DNA from 3 places in the Caulobacter sp. AVps16 genome. Region 2 is predicted to be linked to each of the others. Evidence: predicted binding sites of a transcription regulator. Region 2 holds the regulator's gene; each other region holds the start of a gene.
The links. Region 2 encodes LexA, which represses DNA repair genes until DNA is damaged. Its sites were predicted from a motif close to ATGTTCNCNANNTGTTCT; they were not measured.
Positions count from the first base shown of each region.

Region 1: the regulator LexA is predicted to act here: its motif matches at 6,083-6,100, upstream of ACW17U_RS13760 (DUF72 domain-containing protein).
Region 3: the regulator LexA is predicted to act here: its motif matches at 4,355-4,372, upstream of ACW17U_RS05095 (ATP-dependent helicase).

Region 1 is NZ_CM178739.1:2,880,961-2,888,838, reverse strand. Features, by position in the region: gene ACW17U_RS13795 (alpha/beta hydrolase) at 1-149, shown strand, start outside; gene ACW17U_RS13790 (NADPH:quinone oxidoreductase family protein) at 303-1,292, shown strand; gene rpmH (50S ribosomal protein L34) at 1,526-1,660, shown strand; gene rnpA (ribonuclease P protein component) at 1,773-2,240, shown strand; gene yidC (membrane protein insertase YidC) at 2,248-4,110, shown strand; gene yihA (ribosome biogenesis GTP-binding protein YihA/YsxC) at 4,110-4,778, shown strand; gene ACW17U_RS13765 (hypothetical protein) at 4,804-5,106, opposite strand; gene ACW17U_RS13760 (DUF72 domain-containing protein) at 5,328-6,080, opposite strand; gene ACW17U_RS13755 (L-serine ammonia-lyase) at 6,249-7,637, opposite strand; gene ACW17U_RS13750 (M28 family metallopeptidase) at 7,821-7,878, opposite strand, start outside.
Region 2 is NZ_CM178739.1:1,568,703-1,576,580, forward strand. Features, by position in the region: gene mfd (transcription-repair coupling factor) at 1-1,962, shown strand, start outside; gene lexA (transcriptional repressor LexA) at 2,163-2,873, opposite strand; gene lepB (signal peptidase I) at 3,181-4,008, opposite strand; gene ACW17U_RS07665 (lysophospholipid acyltransferase family protein) at 4,072-4,641, opposite strand; gene trpC (indole-3-glycerol phosphate synthase TrpC) at 4,746-5,534, opposite strand; gene trpD (anthranilate phosphoribosyltransferase) at 5,531-6,559, opposite strand; gene ACW17U_RS07680 (anthranilate synthase component II) at 6,567-7,163, opposite strand; gene ACW17U_RS07685 (hypothetical protein) at 7,275-7,481, shown strand; gene trpE (anthranilate synthase component I) at 7,540-7,878, opposite strand, start outside.
Region 3 is NZ_CM178739.1:1,067,090-1,074,967, forward strand. Features, by position in the region: gene ACW17U_RS05085 (50S ribosomal protein L11 methyltransferase) at 1-646, opposite strand, end outside; gene ACW17U_RS05090 (hypothetical protein) at 701-1,141, opposite strand; gene ACW17U_RS05095 (ATP-dependent helicase) at 1,964-4,354, opposite strand; gene ACW17U_RS05100 (ribbon-helix-helix domain-containing protein) at 4,635-4,883, opposite strand; gene ACW17U_RS05105 (Coq4 family protein) at 4,954-5,742, shown strand; gene ACW17U_RS05110 (tryptophan halogenase family protein) at 5,789-7,306, shown strand; gene ACW17U_RS05115 (alginate O-acetyltransferase AlgX-related protein) at 7,382-7,878, shown strand, end outside.

The DNA of each region.
Region 1 (7,878 bases), 1.3 Mb from region 2:
AGGCCGCCGGGGTGCCGGTGACCTATCGCTGCTATGACAGCCTGGCCCACGGCTTCACGGCCTTCACCGGCGCGGTGCCGGCCGCCGACGCCGCCTGCCGCGAGGTGGCGCGGCTGGTGCGGGCGGCTTTTGAGTCGGCAAAGGCCTAACCACTTTCCGTTCTCCCCGGCGAAAGCCGGGGCCCAGATTCAGTCTGAGCGTCTGGGGATGATGCGCCTTCGGTCTGAGTTAGGCGCGCCGACCGCTTCGGGTTCGATCTGGATCCCGGCTTTCGCCGGGAAGAGCGGGGAAAGAGAGTGCCGATGAGCCCTACCATGCGCGCCCTCGTCGTCGAGAGCCTCGCCCCGGACTATGCCGGCTGCACCGTGCTGGAAGTCCCGACGCCCACGCCTGGCCCGGGCCAGGTGCTGGTCCGCGTCTGCGCCGCCAGCGTCAACTTCCCCGACCTGCTGATGACGCGGGGCGAATACCAGTTCAAGCCGCCTCTGCCCTTCACGCCCGGCCTTGATCTGGCCGGCGAGATCGTGGCCCTGGGGCAGGGGGTCTCGGGCTTCTCCGTGGGCGACCCGGTCGTGGGCGGAGCGCGCCTGGGGGGCTTTGCCCAGTATGCGGTGCTCGACGCCGAGGCCCTGAAGCCCAAGCCCGACCGTCTGTCCTTTGCCCAGGCCGCAGCCTATGGCGCGGCCTATCTGACCGCCTATGTCGCCCTGGTGCGCCGGGCGCGGATCGAGCCAGGCGACTGGGTGCTGGTCCATGGCGCGGCCGGCGGGGTCGGGCTGGCGGCGGTCGACCTGGCCAGGGCCCTGGGCGCGCGGGTGATCGCGGCCTCGGCCTCTGACGACAAGCTGGCGGCCATCCAGGCGCTCTATGCCCCCGACGCGGTGGTCAATGTCACCGGCGGGTTCAGGGACCAGGTCAAGGCCATCACCGGCGGGCGCGGGGCCGACATCATCTATGATCCCGTCGGCGGCGACATCTTCGACGAGAGTGTGCGCTGCATCGCCTTTGACGGCCGGCTGCTGGTCATCGGCTTCACCTCGGGCCGGATCCCGACGGTCTCGGTCAATATGCCGCTGATCAAGGGCTTCTCGGTCATGGGAGTGCGGGCCGGGGAGTATGGCCGGCAGTTCCCGGAGAAGGGTCGCGAGAACGGCGAGACGGTGTGGCGGATGGCCGATGAGGGCGTGATCTCGCCCCATGTCCATGCCGAGCTGCCCCTGGAGCGCTGGCGCGAGGCGTTTGACCTGCTGGCGGAGCGCAAGGTGGTTGGGAAGGCCGTGATCGTGCCCTAAAACCCTCGGCATCCCCCGCTTCATGCGGAGGACCCAAGCCGCGTTGGTCGTGCCAGCCCTGGCCTTCAGCCTGGGTCGTCCGGATGAACCAGGTGAAGACGGGGGAGGGGACGGGTTTTAGCGAAACCCCTGAACCGACTCAGGTTGACAGCCGCAGCCCGTTCCCTTATCCACCGCCCCTCACTCGCGGAGGCCTTGCGGCCGTCGCGTCCCATTATTATCGGAGCCACCTCGTGAAGCGGACATTCCAGCCGTCGAAGCTCGTGCGAGCCCGCCGTCACGGCTACCGCGCGCGTATGGCCACCAAGAACGGCCAGAAGATCGTTGCGCGTCGCCGCGCCAAGGGCCGTAAGCGCCTGACGGCCTAGGAGCGGCTTACCCCGCTCTTTGCTCCCGCTCGCGGGAGGCTTGAGACCATGACAAAAGCCGCCCTTTCCAAAGACCTGATCCCAGGTTTTCGCCGGAAGGGCGGCTTTTTTCATGCCTGATCTCCAGCCGCTGAAGATCGAGCGCCTGAAAAAGCGCCCCGACTTTCTGAAGGCCGCCAAGGCCCCGGCCCTGTCGCGCGGGGCAGTCTTCATGCAGATGCGGGCCCGGTCCGACGATGACCCCCTGATCCGGGTGGGGTTCACCGCCACCAAGAAGGTCGGGGGCTCCGTCGAGCGCAATCGGGCCAAGCGCCGTCTGCGCGAGGCCGCGCGGCTGATGTTACCCCTTCATGGCCGCCCCATGTACGACTATGTATTCATCGCGCGCGGCGGCACCCGCACCCGCGAATGGGGGCGTTTGCTTGACGATGTGAAAACCGCGCTGATAAGCCTCGCGGCCGAACATGATCGCGCGGAGGCCCGGGCCAGACTGGCTCAATCCACCGATCTTCCTGAAGTCACACCCATCGACGCTAAACCTGCTAATCCAGGCGCGCCCGACCCCTCCGTTTCTGGTTAAGTCATCCATGCAGAACGACAACAAAAACACGTTGATGTTCATCGTCAGCGCGTTCGCGATCCTGATCGGGTACCAGTTCTTTATCCTGGGTCCGCAGCAGAAGAAGGCCGAGGCCGAACTGCGCGCCAAGAAGATCGTCGAGGCCCAGACGGCCGCGACCCAGCCGGGGATCGTGCTTGGCCCCGACGGCCGGCCTGCGCCCCTGAAGCTGTCGCGCGACGCCGCCAAGGCCCAGAGCCCGCGCCTTGTCGTTGATACGCCGGCCCTGTCGGGTTCGATCTCGCTGAAGGGCGGCCGGATCGATGACCTGTGGCTCAAGCAATATGCCCAGACGACCAAGAAGAATTCGCCGCCGGTCGAGCTGTTCCGCCCCGAGGGTGCCGAGCACGCCTGGTTCGCCGATTTCGGCTGGGCCGGTGCCAATCTGCCGGGCCTGCCCGACAGCCGCACGGTCTGGACCGCCGCCCCTGGTCAGGTCTTGCGTCCGACCTCGCCGGTCGTCCTGACCTATGACAACGGTCAGGGCCTGGTCTTCACCCGCACCATTTCGGTCGACGCCAATGCGATGTTCACCGTCGCCGACAGCGTCAGAAACCAGGGCACCCAGACCCTGTCCCTCGCCCCCTATGCCACCGTCCAGCGCCAGGGCATACCGGCCGACCTCGGCAAGAACCAGATCGTCCATGAAGGCGCGATCGGCGTCTTCGGCATCGACGGCGGCAAGAGCCACGAGCTGAAGCAGCAGAAGTACGGCAAGTGGAAAAAGGACAAGCCGCTTGAAAACTTCGTGTCCAAGGGTGGCTGGGCCGGCATCACCGACAAGTACTGGCTGACCGCCCTGATCCCGGATCAGGCCCAGGACATCACCGCCCAGTACCGCGTCACCCAGGCCGGCCCTGTCGACATCTATGACGTCAATTTCGTCGGTCCGGTGAAGGCCCTGGCACCCGGCCAGACCCTCGCCCAGAACACCCGCCTGTTCGCCGGTGCCAAGACCGTTCCGCTGCTGCGCAACTACGAGTTCGGCGGCCAGCCGCCGGCCTGGTGGAAGTTCTGGGACGAGAAGAAGGCCGAGGTACCGCGCTTCGACGACGCCGTCGACTGGGGCATGTTCCGCTTCTTCACCCGCCCGATCTTCAACATCATGGAGATGTTCTTCCAGCTGGTCGGCAACTTCGGCGTCGCCATCCTGCTGCTGACCGTCGCGCTCAAGCTCGTTCTCTATCCGCTGGCGGACAAGAGCTATGAGTCCATGGCCAAGATCAAAAAGATCGCGCCCGAGGTCGAGAAGCTGAAGGCCAAGTTCAAGGACGATCCGGCCAAGCAGCAGCAGGAGATGATGGGCCTGTACGCCAAGGAGAAGATCAATCCGATGATGGGCTGCCTGCCCATGCTGATCCAGATCCCGGTGTTCTACTCGCTCTACAAGGTGCTGACGGTGACCATCGAAATGCGGCATGCGCCGTTCTTCGGCTGGATTCAGGACCTTTCGGCCCGCGATCCGTCCACTTTCATGAACCTGTTCGGTCTGATCCCCTGGGATCCGGCGACCGCCCCGCTGATCGGCGCCTTCCTGTCGGGTCCTCTGCATATCGGCGTCTGGCCGCTGCTGTACGGCTTCACCATGTGGCTGACCACGGCCATGAACCCGCCGGCCGCTGATCCGATCCAGCAGAAGATCTTCCAGTTCTTCCCGATCATCTTCACCTTCACCCTGTCGCAGTTCTCGGTGGGCCTGGTGATCTACTGGTGCTGGAGCAACGTCCTGACGATCTTCCAGCAGTACATCATCATGCGCCGCTACAAGGTCGAGAACCCGATCGACCAGATCATCGCCCGGTTCCAGGGCAAGTCCGCAACGGCGACCTGATGACCGAACCCAACTTCGCGCCGCCTCCCGGTCCTGTCTTCAGCGAGGAAGAGATCGAGGCGGCGCGCGTGCTGTTTGCCCAGCCCGTGGCCTTCATGATGGGGGCCGTCAATATGGACGGCCTGCCCCATCCGATCGCCCCGGAAGTGTGCTTTGCCGGCCGCTCCAATGTTGGCAAGTCCAGCCTGATCAACGGGCTGGTGGGGCAGAAGTACCTGGCCCGAGCCTCCAATGAGCCGGGCCGCACGCGGGAGATCAACTTCTTCCTGCTGGCCGAGAAGCTGCGCCTGGTCGACCTGCCGGGCTACGGTTTTGCGCGGGCTTCGAAGACCACGGTCAGCAAGTTCCAGGACCTGGGCCGGGCCTATCTGCGCGGCCGGGCCACGCTCAAGCGCGTCTATCTGCTGATCGACGCCCGCCACGGCCTCAAGAAGGTCGACGGCGAGGCCCTGGATGCCCTCGATACGGCGGCGGTCTCCTACCAGATCATCCTGACCAAGGCCGACAAGATCAAGCCGCACGAGGTCGAGAAGGTCACGGCCGAGACCCTCAAGGCCATCGCCAAGCGTCCCGCCGCCTTCCCGCGCGTACTGGCCACCTCGTCGGAAAAGGGCCTGGGCATGCCGGAACTGCGGGCCGAGATCTCGCGGGTCTGCCTGGACGAATAGGGGGCGGGAAGGACGGGGCTCGCCCTCAGGATCCCTGCCGCCTGTAGGTCGCCGTACAGCGTGCCGTGCACTGGGCCCACTGGCTGGGGCAGATGTCGTCGTCGCCCGCCTTGCAGAAATAATAGCTTCGCGCGCAGGCGGCCCGGCACTGGCCCGCATCACCGCCCGGCCGGCTTGAGGCCAGCGGGATCAGCGGCTGCAGGGTGGTCTGCGGACCCACGGTCGCGGCAGCCGGCGGGGCCTTGGCCTTGGAGGCAGGCGTCGGGTCGGCACCGGCCGGTGAGGCCAGGGCGAGGGACACAAGCAGCAGGGTCAAAGCGCGGCGCATGGGCGTAGCCTAGGGCCTGGCGGTTAAGGTTTGGCTAACCATGTTTTGGCGGCCGGCGCCGGAACGCCCCCTCCGTCACGTCGCGTATCCGCGCCGCCTCCCCCGCAAGCGGGGCAGGAGGTTCCCGCTGCTCTTCTGCTGCGCCGTAGCGAAGCGTGCGGGGGAGGTGGCGCGCTGCGAACACGCAGCGTGACGGAGGGGGCGCTACGGGGCTTGCCGCGCTACTTCAGCTTACCGATCAGCGCCATCGCCGCCGCCGGGTTCCTGACCTTGGCCCCCGAGATGAAATAGGCGAACACGTCGCCGCGACGGGCCCAGGCGCGGGTCTGGTCGACCACGCCGTCCAGCTCCCCGGAGGTCATGCCGGTGGGTTCGTCCTCGCGGCTGCACATCAGCCGGGCATAGGTGAAGTCGGCGGTCGGCTGGTCGATACAGGGCCAGGTCGGCTCCTCGTCATCGACGGCATAGACGATGGCCGCGCCGTACCGCGCCGCGAGATCATAGAACTGCGTCGTGGCGAAGGTCGGGTTGCGAACCTCCAGGGCATGGCGGGCCGGGCGGCCGCCGATCTCGCGCGGCAGCAGTTTCAGGAAGCCCTCGAAGTCCTCCGGTTCGAACTTCTTCGTGCCCATGAACTGCCAGTTGATCGGTCCCAGCTTGTCGCCCAGCTCGGTCATGCCCTGGCCGAGGAACTTCTTCAGCGACTCGCCATTGGCCGACAGCACCTTGCGATTGGTGCAGAACCGGCTCGCCTTGACCGAAAAGACAAAGTCGCTCGGGGTTTCGTCATGCCACTTGCGCCAGCTGTCAGGCTTGAAGGTCGAATAGTAGGTGCCGTTGATCTCGAGGCTGGTCAGCCGGGACGACGCGTATCGCAGCTCGTCCTTCTGCTTGACCGTGTCGGGATAGAAAACGCCGCGCCAGGGCTCGAAGGTCCAGCCGCCGATGCCGGTTCGAATGACGCCTGCGGACATTTTTGTTCCCTTTTTGTTCAGGGTGAACCTAGGGGAGGTTTTGATGGGCGTCGAGAGGCGACTTGCCCCCTCCTGGCTGCTTCGCAGCCGTCCTCCCCCGTAGGGGGAAGACGAGATCATCTTCCCCCTACGGGGGAGGAGCGCCATCGGCGCGGAGGGGGCAAGTGATCAGCACTCCACCCGGTTGACCGACAGGCCCACAGCCAGGCCGCCCATCGAGGTTTCCTTGTAGATCTCGTTCATGTCCTCGCCGGTGCGCTTCATGGTGGCGATCACCTTGTCGAGGCTCACCGAGTGCTGGCCGTCGCCCAGCAGGGCCAGGCGGGCGGCGTCGATGGCCTTGATGGCCCCCATGGCATTGCGCTCGATGCAGGGGATTTGCACCAGGCCGCCGATCGGATCGCAGGTCAGGCCCAGATTGTGCTCCATGCCGATCTCGGCGGCATTTTCGATCTGGGCATTGGTCCCGCCGAGGGCAGCGCACAGGCCGGCGGCAGCCATGGAGCAGGCGACGCCGACCTCACCCTGGCAGCCGACCTCGGCCCCGCTGATCGAGGCATTGCGCTTGTAGAGGGCACCGATGGCGGCGGCGGTCAGCAGGAAGGTGCGCACCTGGTCCGGCGTGCCCTGATAGAAGCGGACGAAGAAGCGCAGCACCGCCGGCACCAACCCGGCCGCGCCATTGGTCGGGGCGGTGACGACGCGACCGCCGGCGGCGTTCTCCTCATTGACGGCCATGGCCCACAGATTGACGAAATCCATGGCGGCCAGAGGGTCACTGATCTGCCGCTCCATGCGCCCCTGCAGGGTCTGGTGGATCTGCCGGGCGCGGCGCTTGACCGAAAGCCCGCCGGGCAGGATGCCGTCCTGGCGCATGCCGCGGTCGATACAGGCCTCCATGGCCCCATAGATCCGGTCCAGGCCCGCATGCATCTCGTCCTGGCTCATGCGCGCCAGTTCATTGGCCCCCATCACCCCGGCGATGGTCAGGCCGGCATCGGCGGCGCGCTGCAGCAGGTCAGCCCCGCTCTCGAACGGAAACGGGATGGCGGGACCCTCCTCGGGCGGCGCGTTGCGGCCCATCTCGGACTCGTCGCGCACAAAGCCGCCACCGACCGAGAAATAGGTCCGTTCGGCGATCAGGGTGCCGGCGGCGTCGAAGGCGGAAAAGGTCAGGCCGTTGGGATGCTGGGGCAAACGCTCATGGCCCAGCCAGACGATGTCGCGGGCCTCGTCGAAGGCGATCCCGGTCTCGCCGCCCAGGGACAGCCACTGGCTGGCGCGCGCCTCGGTCAGGGCGGCTTCGCCTGCATCGGGATCGAGCTCGGCGGGGATGAAGCCCATCAGGCCCAGCACGACCGCCCGGTCGGTGGCGTGGCCGTGGCCGGTCAGGGCCAGGGACGCATAGAGGCGCGTCTCGACGCGGGCGACGTCGGCAAGCCTGCCACTGTCACGCAGCCGGCCGACGAACAGCACCGCCGCCGTCATCGGGCCCATGGTGTGGCTGCTCGACGGGCCTACGCCGAGTTTGAAGAGGTCGAAGACTGAGGCTGTCATGGGTGTATCCCGCTCGACCGCATCGCGGTCGGCGCTATCCGGTTCAAAACAGGCTTGTCATCACTGCCGCCCTCCGGCGAAGGCCGGGGGAAAGCCGGGACCCAGGGCGCAGCGCGATGCGCCGGCCCATGGGTCCCGGATAGCCTCTGGGAGGCTTCCGGGATGACAGGATTGAGCTGAGGCCTACTTGCGCTCTGCCTTCGAGGCGTCGCGGGTTCCCTTGAACTCCGAACCCTCGCCC
Region 2 (7,878 bases):
CTCAAGACCCTCGACGTCCAGGGCGCGCCGCACGACTGCCTGGACCTGCTCTACGGCGGCGAGGCCAAGCTCTATCTGCCGGTCGAGAACATCGACCTCCTGACCCGCTACGGCACCGACGGCGAGAACGTCCAGCTCGACAAGCTCGGCGGCGCGGCCTGGCAGGGCCGCAAGGCCAAGGCCAAGGAACGCCTGCGGGTCATGGCCGAGGGCCTGATCCAGATCGCTGCCGCCCGCCAGCTGAAGTCGGTGGAAGAGACCGATGCGCCGCAAGGTGTGTTCGACGAGTTCTGCGCCCGCTTCCCCTATGAGGAAACCGACGACCAGCTGTCGGCCATCGCCGATGTGCTGAGTGATCTGGGCTCGGGCAAGCCCATGGACCGCCTGATCTGTGGCGACGTCGGCTTCGGCAAGACCGAGGTCGCCCTGCGCGCCGCCTTTGTCGTCGCCATGAGCGGCAAGCAGGTGGCCATCGTCTGCCCGACCACCTTGCTGGCCCGCCAGCACTACAAGACCTTCAAGGACCGCTTCCAGGGCTGGCCGGTCAAGATCACCCGCCTGTCGCGTCTGGTCACCGGCAAGGAAGCCGCCGAGACCCGCGAAGGCCTGGCCAATGGCCAGATGGAGATCGTTGTCGGCACCCATGCGGTGCTCAGCAAGCAGGTCTCGTTCAAGGACCTGGGCCTGGTGATCGTCGACGAGGAGCAGCACTTCGGGGTCAAGCACAAGGAGAAGCTCAAGGAGCTTCGCGCCGATGTGCACATGCTGACCCTGACCGCTACCCCGATCCCGCGCACCTTGCAGATGGCGCTCAGCGGCATTCGCGAAATGTCGATCATCGCCACCCCGCCGGTCGATCGCCTGGCGGTGCGGACCTATATCAGCCCGTTCGATCCGGTGACCCTGCGCGAGGCCCTGCTGCGCGAGAAGTATCGCGGCGGCCAGGCCTATTACGTCGTGCCGCGCATCAAGGACCTGGAGGAGATCGAGAAGTTCCTCCGCACCCAGGTGCCGGAGGTGAAGTACATCGTCGGTCACGGACAGATGGCGGCCACCCAGCTGGAAGACGTGATGACGGCCTTCTATGAGGGCCAGTACGACGTGCTTCTCGCCACGACCATCGTGGAAAGCGGGCTGGACATCCCCTCGGCCAACACCCTGATCGTGCACCGTGCCGACATGTTCGGCCTGGCCCAGCTCTATCAGATCCGCGGCCGGGTCGGCCGGTCCAAGGCGCGGGCCTATGCCTATCTGACCACGCCGAACGAAAAGACCATCACCCTGTCGGCCGAGAAGCGCCTGCAGGTCCTGCAATCCCTCGACAGCCTGGGGGCCGGCTTCCAGCTGGCCAGCCACGATCTGGACCAGCGCGGCGGGGGCAACCTGCTCGGGGACGAGCAGAGCGGCCACATCAAGGAGATCGGGGTCGAGCTCTATCAGCAGATGCTGGAAGATGCCGTCGCCGAACTGCGCCAGCGCCAGGGTGCCGAAGCCCTGCTGGAGGATCGCGGCTGGTCACCCCAGATCAATACCGGCGCGGCCGTGATGATCCCGGACGAGTATGTGCCGGACCTCAATGTGCGCCTGTCGCTCTATCGCCGTCTGTCGGAAGCCGAGAAGTCGGCCGACCGCGAGGCCCTGGCGGCCGAGCTGATCGACCGCTTCGGCCCGTTGCCGCCCGAGACTGACAGCCTGCTCAAGGTTGTCGCCATCAAGGGCCTGTGCCGCGAAGCCAATGTCGCCAAGATCGATGTCGGGCCCAAGGGGGCTGTGGCCAGCTTCCGCAACGATACCTACGCCAACCCGCTGGGGTTGATGCAGTACGTCGCCAAGAACAGCCTGATCTGGAAGGTAAGGCCCGACCAGAAGGTGGTGATCAAGGGCGAATGGGACAGCCCGGCCCAGCGGCTGGATGCGGCGGAGAAGATCCTGGGGCACCTGGCGCGGATCGCGCGGGAGTAGGGCAGGGCGGCGACTTGCCCCCTACGGATCGCTTCGCGATCATCTTCCCCCGGAGGGGGAAGATCGGTAGCGCGGACCTCACCATCTTCCCCCTGCGGGGGAGGAGCGCCGAAGGCGCGGAGGGGGCCAGTGGTCCGGAAACCAAAAAAGGCCGCCCCGACATCGCCGGGACGGCCTCAAATCTCGCCAAGCCTGAAGACCTAGTGGTACCGGCGAATGAGCCCCACCAGTTTGCCCTGAACCTCGACCTGATCAGGTCCGAAGATGCGGGTCTCGTACTTGGGATTGGCCGCCTCCAGGGCGATTGAGCCGCCCTTCTTGCGCAGGCGCTTCAGCGTGGCTTCCTCGCCGACCAGGGCCACGACGATCTCCCCCGAGGTGGCCGTGTCGCCCTTCTTGATGATGACATAGTCGCCGTCGAGAATGCCGGCCTCGATCATCGAGTCGCCCTGCACCTCCAGAACATAGTGCTCCCCGCCGCCGAGCATGGATTCTGGCACTGGCAGTCGATCGCGTTCGTGCTGGATGGCGTCGATGGGCGTGCCAGCGGCGATCTTGCCCAGGATCGGCAATTCGCGGCTGTCATTGGCGGCAGCCGTCGTGGCCCCGGCGGGAGCTGCGGGAACGGAGCCGCCACCCTCCAGCACCTGGGGCTTGAAGGTGCCGCGCCCCTTGGGCGGGGCAGCCGTCGTGGCCTGCTGCGGAAGCTTGACCACTTCCAGCGCCCGGGCCCTGTGAGCCAGGCGGCGGATGAAGCCGCGCTCTTCCAGCGCGGTGATCAGGCGGTGGATGCCGGACTTCGAGGCGAGGTCCAGGGCCTCTTTCATCTCGTCGAAGGACGGTGAAACCCCGCTCTCCTTGATGCGTTCATGGATGAACATCAGCAGCTCGTGCTGCTTGCGCGTGAGCATCTCGACCTCGATGAAGACGCGGAACAAACCGCAAACCTTGCGAATGTTCTCTAGGCGTTCTTCCTTAATGTCAAGTTGACGACCTGGGTCGCGTCGAATGGCCCGTAAGGCGCATCATGGCCCGGGGCGGAATGGAATTTCCCTTTGTCGTCATGGGCTAGGGCCTGAAACATCATTCGCAGCCTGGAACCACGGGCTGGCAGGCTTCTCCCGGCGCGCCGCCAGAAACGGTGAGCCAAAGCGCTCCGAACACCGCAAGGATGCTTTGATTCCGACGCGGATCTCACCGGCCGAACCCTGATTCGACTCAGGCTGAGGGTGACCTGGCAGCCGCCGACAGGTTCTTGAAGGTCCGGCTCCAGCGCGGCCCCTTGGCCGGAGCCCAGGAAAACAGCACGCGCTCGGCCCGCCCCACCAGGTTCTCGGCCGGTACAAAGCCCATGCCCCTTTCGGGGGGCAGATGACCGTCCAGGGCGCTGTCCCAGGCGCAGCGTGCATATCCGCGCGGGGCCGGTCCGGGATCGAACCGGCTGTCGACCGAGTTGTCGCGATTATCGCCCATCATGAAGTAGCAGCCGGCCGGGACCTGATAGACGCCGGTATTGGCGGCCGGTGTCTGCGGTCCCTGGGTGTAGGTCAGATAGGCCCGCCCATTGGGCAGGCGCTCGGCCACTTCCTCGACGACCGTCGGCTGACCGTGATCGTCCTGGACGCGGAGGGCCTGGGCAAAGTGCTCGACAGGCGAACCATTGATCATCAGCACCCCGTTGCGGACCTGGATATGATCGCCGGGCAGGCCGACCAGCCGCTTGATGATGTCGGTGCGGCCGTCGCCAGGCCGCTTGAACACGACGATGTCGCCGCGCTCCGGCTGACGTTCAAACAGGCGTCCCTGTCCGATGGGCGGGCTGAAGGGCAGGGCGTGGCGGCTCCAGCCATAGGCGTATTTCGAGACCAGGATGCGGTCACCGATTTCCAGGGTCGGTTGCATCGATCCTGACGGGATCAAGAAAGGCTGGGCCAGGACGGTCCTGGGGATCATCAGGATCGCCAGGGCCACGGCGAAGAAGCGGGTCCAGTCGATGACCTCGGCCAAGAGTGGTGGCTTGGGGCTCGAATCGGCCTTGTCGTTCATCGCACGCTCCCGGAACTCAAGTGGGATAGGGGAAAGGCCGAGCTTGTCGAAATCGTGGCGCCCTCAGCCCTGAAAGGTGGTCGCCCGTTCCGGGTACTTGGGACTACAGGACTGGTAGATGGCCGCCAGCTTGACCATGTCCTTTTCGTAGTCGCCCGAGGCCATGATGGCTTCTCCCAGGCTCACGACCTTGCGGCGATAGTCCATCATGCCACAGACCATCGGCACGCCGGCCTTCAGGGCGATGTTGTAAAAGCCCGTCTTCCACTGGCGAGCCTTGCCGCGCGTGCCCTCCGGCGCGATGGTCAGCATGAATTCGTCGCGCCGCGAAAACTCCTCCGCCATGACTGAAACGGTATCGCGCGACTGCGAGCGGTCGATCGGCACGCCGCCGAGGTCGCGCATGATCCCCGCGAAGGGCCAGCGGAACAGGGACGCCTTGCCCATGAAGCTGAGATTGAGGTGCAGGGCGTCGGCTGCGCCGATGAAATAGACGAAGTCCCAGTTGCTCGTATGGGGGGCGGCGATGACCACGAACTTGCGTGACGCCGGGGCCTGGCCCTCTACGCTCCAGCCCTGAAGGCGGAAGTAGGTGGCCAAGGCCCATTTCACCAGTCGAGCTATTGGGCTCATCGGCGTCTCTTCTCCCTCGGCGCGTTCCTGTCGGGTGGGTGTCGCGGAACGTCTTGAGTCGTCAGGTTGGACGGTTGGGCGCAGGAACGCCAGATGTTCGGTGCTCAGCCGAGCAGGGTGCGCGTCGCTTCGGCCACATTGGCCTGCCGCATCAGGCTTTCGCCGACCAGCATGGCCGTGGCACCGGCGGCTTCCATGCGCACGACGTCTTCCGGGGTGAAGATGCCGCTTTCCGTGACCAGCAGGGCCTCGCGCGGGGCCCGGGCGGCCAGTCGCTCGGTGACGGCCAGATCGACCACGAAGCTTTTCAGGTCGCGATTATTGATCCCGACCAGGGTTGCACCCAGCCGGCCGGCCCGCTCCATCTCGGCCTCGTCGTGCACCTCGACCAGGGCATCCATGCCCAGGCGGGCGGCCTCGCTCATCAGATCGGCGGCCAGGGCGTCGTCGATCATCGCCAGGATCACCAGTATGGCGTCTGCGCCCAGGGCGCGGCTCTCGGTCACCTGCCAGGGGTCGACCAGGAAGTCCTTGCGGATACAGGGCAGGCTGGCGGCGGCACGGGCGTCGATCAGATAGGCATCCGCGCCCTGGAAGCTGGGGCCGTCGGTCAGGACAGAGAGGCAGGCCGCGCCGCCGGCCTCATAGGCACGGGCCAGGGCCGGCGGATCAAAATCAGCGCGGATCAGCCCCTTGGAGGGCGAGGCCTTCTTGATCTCGGCGATCAGGGCCAGCTTGCCCGGCGCATGGGCGTGGCCCAGAGCCGCCTTGAACCCGCGCGGCGACGAGGCATTGCGCGCAGCGTTGTCGAGGGCATTCAGCGTGCGGCGGCGCTTGCGATCCAGCACTTCGTCGCGCTTGTAGGCGGCGATTTTCGCCAGGATGTCGGTCATGCGTTGGCCAGTTCGGTATTGGTCGCTGCGACCAGTCCGGCAAGGGCCGCCTTGGCCGCGCCGTTATCAATGGCGGTTGCGGCCATCGCGATGCCTTCGGCCAGGGTCTCGACCTTGTCGGCGACCAGGAAGGCCGCAGCGGCATTCAGCAAGACGATGTCCCGATAGGCGCTCTTCTCGCCGTCGAGCAGGCGGGTCAGGGCAGCGGCATTATACTCGGGTTCGCCGCCGGTCAGGTCGGACAGGGCGGCGCGCGGCAGGCCGACCGCTTCCGGCGTGATCGTGAAGAAGCGCACGACGCCGTCGCGCCATTCGGCCACCTCGGTTTCGCCGGTGGTGGTCAGCTCGTCCATGCCCTGGCCGTGCACCGACCAAGCGCGCTCGGCCCCCAGGGCCCCGAGGGCCCGGGCGATGGGCTCGACGAAGCGGGGCGCCGAGACACCCATGACCTGGCGCCGGGCCCCGGCGGGGTTGGTCAGTGGACCCAGCAGGTTGAAGATTGTCCGGAAGCCCAATTGCTGGCGGATCGGGGCGACGTGCTTCATCGCGCCATGGTGGGCCTGGGCGAACAGGAAGCAGATCCCGGCCTCATCGAGCGCCTTGCGCTGTTGTGCGCGGCTGGCGTCGATATTGACCCCGAGGGCGGCCAGGACATCGGCCGTACCGGACTTTGAGGTCACGGCCCGGTTGCCGTGCTTGGCCACCTTCAGGCCGCCGCCTGCGGCCACAAAACCGACGGCGGTCGAGATGTTCAGGGTGTGCAGGCCGTCGCCGCCGGTCCCGCAGACGTCGATGACCTCATAAGGATGGTCCAGCCTGACGGCGGCGCGCCGCATGGCGCGGGCGCAGGCGGCGATCTCGCCCACCGTCTCGCCCCGCAGGCGCATGGCGGTGACCGCCGCGCCGATCTGGGCCGGTGTGGGCTCGCCGCGCAGGCAGGCGCTGAAGAAGATTTCCGCGTCATCTTCAGACAGGGTCTGACCGTCGGCCAGCTTGGCCAGCAGCGGCTTGAAGGCGTCGGACATGCTCGGCCTAGGCCCCGACCGCGAGGTCGCGCTTGACCCCGGCCAGGTCGAGGAAATTGGCCAGCATCTGGTGACCGCCCTCGGTCGCGATGGATTCGGGGTGGAACTGGACGCCGTGGACGGGGCGGGTGCGATGCTGCACGCCCATGATCTCGCCGTCAGCGGTCCAGGCGGTGACCTCCAGCTCGGCCGGCAGGTCTTCGCGGCGCACGGCCAGGCTGTGATAGCGGGTGGCGGTGAACGGGTTGGGCAGGCCCTTGAACAGGCCCTTGTCGGCGTGATGGATCGGGCTGGTCTTGCCGTGCATGACGTCCTTGGCGCGGATCACTTCGCCGCCATAGGCCTGACCGATGGCCTGGTGGCCCAGGCAGACGCCCAGGATCGGCATGTCCTCGGGAGCGCCCCGCAGCAGGGGCAGGCAGATCCCGGCCTGGTCGGGGGCCTTGGGGCCCGGCGATAGCAGGATCGCCGCCGGGCGCAGGGCCAGGGCCTGCTGCACGGTCAGGTCGTCGTTGCGATGGACCAGCGTCTCGGCCCCAAGCTCGTTCAGATAGTGGACGAGGTTGTAGGTGAAGCTGTCGTAGTTATCGATGACCAGGATCATGGGCTAGCTTCTAGAACGGCTGGGCCGGGAGCGGGAGGGGGTTTGCGGCATTTGGGCGCGAGAAAGCCTTAAGCCCGTTACAGATCCGGTCGGGTCGGGCAAGCTGCCGCCATGGTCTCGTCTGATTCCGCCCTCGATCCGGTCGCCATCGCCTATGCCCGCGCCCTGCTGCGGCCGCGGGAGCGTCGCCAGAGGATGGGGCCCGTCCTGGCAGCGGCGGCCTTTGCAGCGTTTTGCGCGCTGAGCTTCGCCACGGTGATGGTGCTGGCCCCGCCGGCCGTGACGCAGCACCTGCCGGCTGACCGCCTGGGGTACTGATACTGGGCGCGTGACAGGCGCCGAAACCGGAATCCACTTTCGGCTGTCACGCTTGCCGTCAGGCGAAACGCCAGGCCTCTTCCGCCGCCCGCTTTAGGGCGCGGGACTTGTGCAGGGTCTCGTCATATTCGGCATCGGGATCGCTGTCGGCGACCACGCCGCCGCCGGCCTGGACATACATCATGCCGTCCTTGACCAGGGCTGTGCGCAGCACGATGCAGGTATCGACCGAGCCGTCAGCGCCGACATAGCCGACTGCGCCAGCGTAGCCGAGGCCGCGCTTTTCGATTTCCAGCTCGTCGATGATCTCCATGGCCCGGACCTTGGGCGCGCCCGAAAGCGTGCCGGCGGGCAGGGCGGCCATCAGCACGTCGACCGGATCCACGCCCTCGGGCGC
Region 3 (7,878 bases), 500 kb from region 2:
CATTGTCGGCGACCAGCCGGTGGCCCAGGCCCGAGGCGTGGACAAATTTCGCATTGGCCTGATTGACCAGGGCATTCTCGCGGGCGATCCGGACGCTGGGCTTGTCGATGTCGGTGCCAACGGCCAGCTTGCTGCCGGTGCGGGCGGCGGCGATGGCCAGAAGGCCCGTGCCGGCCCCGACGTCGAGCACCTTCTTGAAGCTGCGGGCCTTGATCAGGCGGTCATAGGCCTGCAGGCAGCCGACGGTGGTGCCGTGGTGACCGGTGCCGAAGGCCGCCCCGGCCTCGATGCGCAGGTTGACCGTGCTGGCCGGCAGGCGGCCGCGGTCGTGCATGCCATAGACGAAGAACCGTCCGGCCTTGACCGGCGGCAGGCCCGACAGCGCCATGGCCAGCCAGTCGGCATCGGCCAGGACCTCGGTGGTCACCTTGACCTTGTAGCCGGCCAGCACGCTCGCAAGGCCGTCGGATTCTTCCTGGGTGGTCGGGAAGGCGTCGATCCGCCAGATGTTCTTGTCCTCGTCCTCTTCCAGGATCGAGTAGGTCGCGCCTTCGAGGCCGGGGTGGTTGTCGATGGCGTCGGCGGCGGCTTCGGCGTCGAGGCGGCCGCCGCGGGCGACGATCTGTTGGGGCGTATAGTCGGTCATGCCGCTCCAGTACCGATCCCTGAGGCGAAAGGCGAGCCTTTGCGGCGGCTTAGTTCAGCAAAGTCGGTCCTGGCGGGTCGTCTTCGGGCAGGCGAAGGTCGAGGATATCGCCCTGGGCGGAAGGCCAGCGGGTTTCGTCGCGTGCCGGTCGGGTGGCGCGCAGCACCGGAGGCGCGGGCTCGGACGCGACATAGACCATGGGCGGGGGCTCGATCGTGTCATGCGGCGGAGAGGTTTCGCGCGCGGACGGGCCTCGACCAGAAAATCAGTGCCGATCACATAGTCCGGGACCTTGCCGGCCGGCCATTCGATCGGCTGGAGGCGGTCTTCCAGCGCGGCGTAGTTGAGCGGCCGGGTTTCGACGGGGGCTGCCGTCTGGGGTCCGACCTGGGACACCAGCCCCAGAACCGCGCCCAGCATGGCCGCCAGCGGCGCGCCGAACAGCACCGGCCGTGAGACGGCGAAGGTCATCAGTGGCGTTAGATCGAGAGCCATGGACGGATAGCGTCTGAGGCGCTGTTCCGTTCGGTAGGGAGGGCGGATTTCTTCCGGCCGACGCCGCTGGCCCCCTCCTGACCTGCTTCGCAGGTCGTCCTCCCCCCTGCGGGGGGAAGATGAGATTGCCGCCCTACATCTTCCCCCTCCGGGGGAAGACGGCTGCGCAGCAGCCCGTAGGGGGCTAGTACGGGGAAAGACTGCCCTCTATCCCCGTGCTTTCCCGAACAAACCCCAGCCTATTCAACACCCTGTAAAAACAACCACCGCGCCCGTCCGACGCCCCAAAACCTGCCGCATAATCAACCCACCTCGTCGCGAGGAAAGGGCGCAGGGCCAGCGACCATTGCGGCGGCGGGGGGTGATCGAGCGGGGCTGGGCTTCAGGGGGATACTGAAGCGTGTCCGGGGATCTGGTTGCTGGCCAGACCCGCCCGCCGTCGGCGTGGTTGAAGGCAAAAGGGCGTGTCTGGCTGTAAGCCCGTCCTCTTCGACCGCCGGACTGAGCTGGAAACGGCGCGGTCCGGGTCCCGGTAAGGCCTCAACAGGGCCACCTGGCGGGAGGCTGATGGAAAACGGTGACGCGGAGCGGACGGCTTCGTCGAAACGGTATTTTCAATCTCTCATCCGGACGTGGTCCGGACGCTCCGCGACCCTTTCCAGAACCTCAGCGAGGGATCGCGTGGGGGCGTGGAGCTGTGTCAGCCAGACTCGCCCCCTCCTGACCTGCTTCGCAGGTCGTCCTCCCCCGGAGGGGGAAGATGAAATGCGCAGCAGCCCGTAGGGGGCGAATCTGGCGGGACCCTAACCCGGAGCCTGAATGTCACGCCTTCTCAACGAAACTGTCGATGACCTTCTTGTCGCCGGCCTTGTCGAAGGCGACCGACAGCTTGTTGCCCTCGACGCTGGAGACCTGGCCGTAGCCGAACTTGACGTGGAACACCCGGTCACCGCGCTGGAAGGCGCTGGCCCTGGAGGGGGCCGAGACGGCCACCAGGCGGCCTTCGCCCTCGATCGGGGCCGAGCGGCCGCCCGAGCCGCCAGTGCGGGGATTGCTCCAGGAATTGCCGCCGCCGGCCATGCGGTCCTGGGCCCGCTTCCAGCCAGGGCTGGCATAGCCCGAACCGCCGAACGCGCTCTGGCCGGTATCGTCCCAGCGCGAGGCCGCCGTCTGCTGCATGCCTGGACCGCCGCCATAATAGCCGGTCTCGGACGCCGCCTCGACATGGGCCAGGGGCAGTTCATCGACAAAGCGCGACGGCAGCTGGCTGGTCCAGCGACCATAGACCTGGCGATTGGCCACGAAGCTGATCCGGGCCTCTTCGCGGGCCCGGGTGATGCCGACATAGGCCAGGCGCCGTTCTTCCTCGAGCCCCTTGGTGCCCTTGTCGTCCATGCTGCGCTGGCTGGGGAAGACGCCTTCCTCCCAGCCGGGCAGGAACACCAGAGGGAACTCCAGCCCCTTGGCCGAGTGCAGGGTCATGATCCAGACCGCGTCGTCGCCGGCCCCCTTGTCGAGGTCCATGACCAGAGACACGTGCTCCAGATAGGCCTCCAGGGTATCGAAGGCGCTCATCGACTGGACGAGCTCCTTGAGGTTCTCCAGCCGCGTCTGGCTGGTCGGACCCTTGTCGAGGCGCAGGGCGTCAGTATAGCCGCTCTCTTCCAGAACGGCTTCGAGCACCCGCTGGTGGGGCATGGTCTGGGCCAGGGCCCGCCAGCGATCCAGGTCCCGCAGGAAGTTGCTGAGGGCCGTGCGGGTTCGGGCCGGAAGTTCGTCGCTGCCCACCAGGGTGCGCGCCGCCTCGACCGCCGGCAGGCTCTCCAGCCGGGCGACCTGCAGCAGTTTCTGCACCGAGGTATCGCCGATGCCGCGCTTGGGCGTGTTGACGATGCGCTCAAAGGCCAGGTCATCATCCGGCGACTGGATCAGGCGCAGATAGGCGTGGGCGTCGCGGATCTCGGCCCGCTCGAAGAAGCGCGGCCCGCCGACCACCTTGTAGGGGATCTGCAGCATCACGAAGCGCTCTTCGAAGGCGCGCATCTGGAAGCTGGCCCGGACCAGGATGGCCATGTGGCTGTACTTGCGGCCGGCGCGCTTGGCCTTTTCGATCTCGTCCGCGACCATCCGGCTTTCGGCTTCGCCGTCCCAGACGCCGCTGACCTTGACCTTTTCGCCGCCCGCCTCGTCGGTCCAGAGGGTCTTGCCCAGGCGGTCCTTGTTGGCGGTGATCAGGCCCGAGGCGGCGGCCAGAATATGCTCCGTAGACCGATAGTTTCGCTCGAGCCGGACCACCTTGGCGCCGGGGAAATCGCGTTCGAACCGCAGGATGTTGTCGACCTCGGCCCCGCGCCAGCCATAGATCGACTGGTCGTCATCGCCCACGCAGCAGACATTCTGCCGGCCCTGGGCCAGCAGTCGAAGCCAGAGATACTGGGCGATATTGGTGTCCTGGTATTCGTCAACCAGCACATATCTGAAGCGGGTCTGGTAGTCGGTCAGAACGTCGGGATGGCTGGTGAAGATGGTGATGTTGTGCAGCAGCAGGTCGCCGAAGTCGCAGGCATTGAGGATGCGCAAACGATCCTGGTACTGACGATAGAGGATGGTGCCCTTGCCGGCGGCGAACTCGGACCCATCCGCGGGGGGCACGCGATCGGGCGTCCAGCCCTTGTTTTTCCAGTTGTCGATCATCCCCGCCAGGATCTTGGGCGTCCAGCGCTTGGCGTCGATGTTCTCGGCCTCGATCAGCTGCTTCAGCAGCCGTTCCTGGTCGTCATTGTCGATGATCGTATAGCTGGACTTCAGGCCGACCAGCTCGGCATGGCGGCGCAGGATCTGGGCGGCCACCGAGTGGAAGGTGCCGAGCCAGCGCAGGCCCTCGGCCTCGGCCCCGATGATGTGGGTGATCCGCTCGCGCATCTCGCGGGCGGCCTTGTTGGTGAAGGTGACGGCCAGAAGCTCCCAGGGGCGGGCGCGACCCGTCGACAGGATATGGGCCAGACGGGTGGTCAGAACCCGGGTCTTGCCGGTGCCGGCCCCGGCCAGGACCAGGACGGGACCTTCGGTGGTCTCGACCGCCGCCCTTTGCTCGGGGTTCAGCCCGTCCAGATAGCCGGGATCGCCGCCCGGGCCGCGCGGGCGGGCGAGGTCGGAGATGCGCGGGGAGGGGAGATCGCCATGGGGCGGATGCGAGTCGTAGCCTGAAGACATGGAACATATGTAGCACAGACGGGCGGAGGCTTAAGCCCTCCTTGGCGGTTTGCGGAACCGGTCCAGCCCGGAAGGCGTTCAGGAGGCAGCATAGTTGAGGGGAGGCCAGCATGGCCGAGCGCATCCGCCATAACCGTTCTGCGGCCTGGCTTGCCGGACTGGGCCTGCTGGTTGTGGGGCTGACCCTGATGATGGCCTGGCGTCTTGGCGGGTCTGCAAATCTGCCCGGACACCTGTCCTTTCGGACGGGATTGGCCCGGCCGAGCCCGATGCCTGAACCTCAGCCCCTGCCGTCGCCGACCTCTTCCCGACCGGGCTGAGCTGCGAGGGCCTGCCTGAGGGCAAAGACCCGGCAGGCGGAAGCCAGGGGGCTCTCGCCGCGCCCGGTGTCGATGCGCTGGATCAGGGCGGCCATGCTCAGGCTCTCGGCTGCGGCAGCCATCTCGAGGGCCCACCAGAATTCCGGTTCCAGCGCCAAGGATGTGGCGTGGCCGGCCAGATTGACCGAACGCTTTTTGAGACTGCCCATGGCGGCCATTTGCCTCTTGAAAAAAGGTGACGCGATGTCACCTTCGTTGCGTCCGCTCGGAGCATGCCTCATGAACGCCGCCACGCAAGTCCTTGATCATGCTGCCCCGCCCGGCTTCGTGCCGAAAAGGCGCGATGCCTTCCGGCTGCAGCCGATCCGGGCCCTCCAAGCCCTGCGCCGGCTGATCGCCGACAAGGAAGACACCGCCCAGGTGTTCGAAATCATGCGGGCCCTGGCCGGCAAGGCGGTTCCCAACGGCTATCGCCGTCTGCTGTCGACCCCGGAAGGCGGGCGCATCGCCTATGAGCGCGACGAATTCGCACTTCGCCTGTCCGACAAGGCCTGGCTGGCCCAGTTCGCGCCGGGGACGGTCGGGGCGGCCTATCGGGACTTCATCGCCCCGCGTGGCCTGTCGGCCGAGGGCCTGGCCGACGAAAGCCGCAAGGTGGCCGACAACGATGTCGACGCCTTGCATCCGCTCGCCTGGTACGGCCGGCGCCTGCGGGATGTCCACGATGTCTGGCATGTTCTGACCGGCTACAGCACCGATGCTTTGGGCGAGGTCTGCGTGGTCGCCTTTTCCTATGCCCAGACCCGCAGCCTGGGCTTTGCCGCGATCGCCCTGGCCGGCGCGCGGGAGTTTTCGCGGGCCCGCAATGGCCATCCCTATGGGGCCGCTGTGCGCCAGGCCTGGAAAAACGGCAAGGCCGCAGCCTGGCTGCCTGCGGTCGACTATCCGGCCCTGTTCGCCCTGCCGCTCGACGAGGCGCGCAGGCGGCTGGGGATCCAGCCCAACAGTATCTACCTCGCCATCCCCCCTGAACGGCGTGATCGCCTCGACGCCGCCCCCATGGCATAGACCGCCTGGACGCAAGGGGGCGGCAACAGCCCGCGGGGAGCGCAGGATGCAGAACGAGCGGGCCATAAGGTCGATCGTGATTGTCGGCGGTGGCACGGCCGGCTGGATGGCCGCTGCCGCCCTCAGATCTGCCCTGGGCCGGGGCAGCTCGATCCAGCTGATCGAGTCGGCCGAGATCGGCATTGTGGGGGTGGGTGAGGCCACGATTCCGGCCATCCGCCAGTTCAATGCCCTGATCGGCCTGAAGGAAGCCGCCTTCATGCGGCAGACCAAGGCCAGCCTGAAGCTCGGGATCGAGTTCGTGGGCTGGGGCGATGCCGAGAGTCGCTACCTGCACCCCTTCGGCGTCTTTGGTCCGCACAACGAACTGGGCGACTTTCACCAGCTCTATCTGATGCTGCGCGACAAGGGTCTGGCCGATGACATCGGGGCCTATTCCCTCTGCGGCCACGCTGCGCGGCGCGGCCGGGTCGCCGCGCCGACCGTTGATCCGGCCTCACCCCTGAGCCGTTTCACCTCGGCCTATCATTTCGACGCCATTCTTTACGGCCGCCACCTGCGTCGCTTCAGCGAACAGCTGGGCGTCAAACGGCTTGAGGGCGAGGTCATAGACGTCACCTTGCGCAGCGAGGATGGCTTCGTCGAGAGCCTGACCCTGAAGGACGGCCAGACTGTCTCGGCCGACCTGTTCATCGACTGCACCGGCTTTCGCGGCCTCCTGATCGAGGGCGCTCTCAAGACCGGCTATGACGACTGGAGCCATTGGCTACCGGTTGATCGGGCGGTGGCGGTTCCGTGTGAGCGCGTCGGGCCGATCACGCCCTATACGACCTCGACCGTTCGCGAGGCTGGCTGGCAATGGCGCATTCCTCTGCAGCATCGCACCGGCAATGGCTATGTCTATTCCAGCCGCTTCACGACAGAAGAGATCGCCACCCGGACCCTGATGGACAATCTGGACGGCGCGCCCCTGGCAGAGCCGAGGCATCTGCGGTTTGTCACCGGCCGCCGGCGCAAGGCCTGGAACCGCAATGTTGTCGCGCTCGGCCTGGCCAGCGGGTTTCTGGAGCCGCTCGAGTCGACCAGCATCCACATGGTCCATTCCGGCCTGGTGAAGCTGCTGCAGCATTTTCCCGACCGGGAATTCAGTCCGGTAAATATCGACACCTATAACCGACGGGTCAGCGAGGAAGCCCAGGAGGTGCGGGACTTCATCATCCTGCACTATCATGCCACCACAAGGCGGGACTCCGAGTTCTGGAGCTATGTCGCCAGCATGCCGATTCCGGACAGCCTGAGGGATCGCATCGCGATCTTCCGGGACCGGGGGATGCTGGTTTCGCGGCCTGACGAGCTTTTCTCCCAGAGTTCCTGGCTTGCGGTCATGCTGGGACAGGGCGTGATCCCGCAGAGCTACAATCCGCTCGCCGACCGGTCTGATCCGCAGGACACGGCCGCCAGCTTTGCGGCCCTCCAGCGCCAGATTGCCCAATTGGTCGAGACCATGCCAGACCATGAGGCCTTCCTGGCCCAGAACAACATGCTGGACACTGTCGAGGCGTGATCGGGGAGGCGGCGGCAGCAGGTTGCTCTCGACTCTTGCAACGTCTAGCGTCTCCCGCCCTGGAGTGACGGATCTATGCGATTTCAGTTTGGTCGCCGCAGACAGGCGGACGTTCAGCCGGCGCCCCATGCTGATGGGCTTGCCGGACCTTCCGCCATCCTTAGCGATCTGAAGACCGTCCAGAACGGTGCAAAGGGTCTGGCTGCACCCGGCGGCTGGGTGTTTCTGATCAACGACACCAATGATTTTCTCAGCTGGCAGTTCGGGCTCAAGCGGTGGACCGCCGATGAGCAAGGCAGGGTCCAGACCATTCTCGACGAGCGGGCGGACCGGCTGAGCGATCGCTTCTACCAGATGTTCATCTGCCCCGAGAAAAGCGTCGTCTACCAAGAGTATCTACCCGCAGGTCTCGACGGCATGACCACGCTTGAGGACAGGCCCGCCAGGGCCATGGCCCGGATGCGGCCCGACATCGTCACCTATTTGGGCGAACGCTTTGACGCTCTGAAGCGCCTTGGGCTGCTGTTCTTTCGCGGTGATACCCATGTCAACTGGATGGGAGCCTACCATGT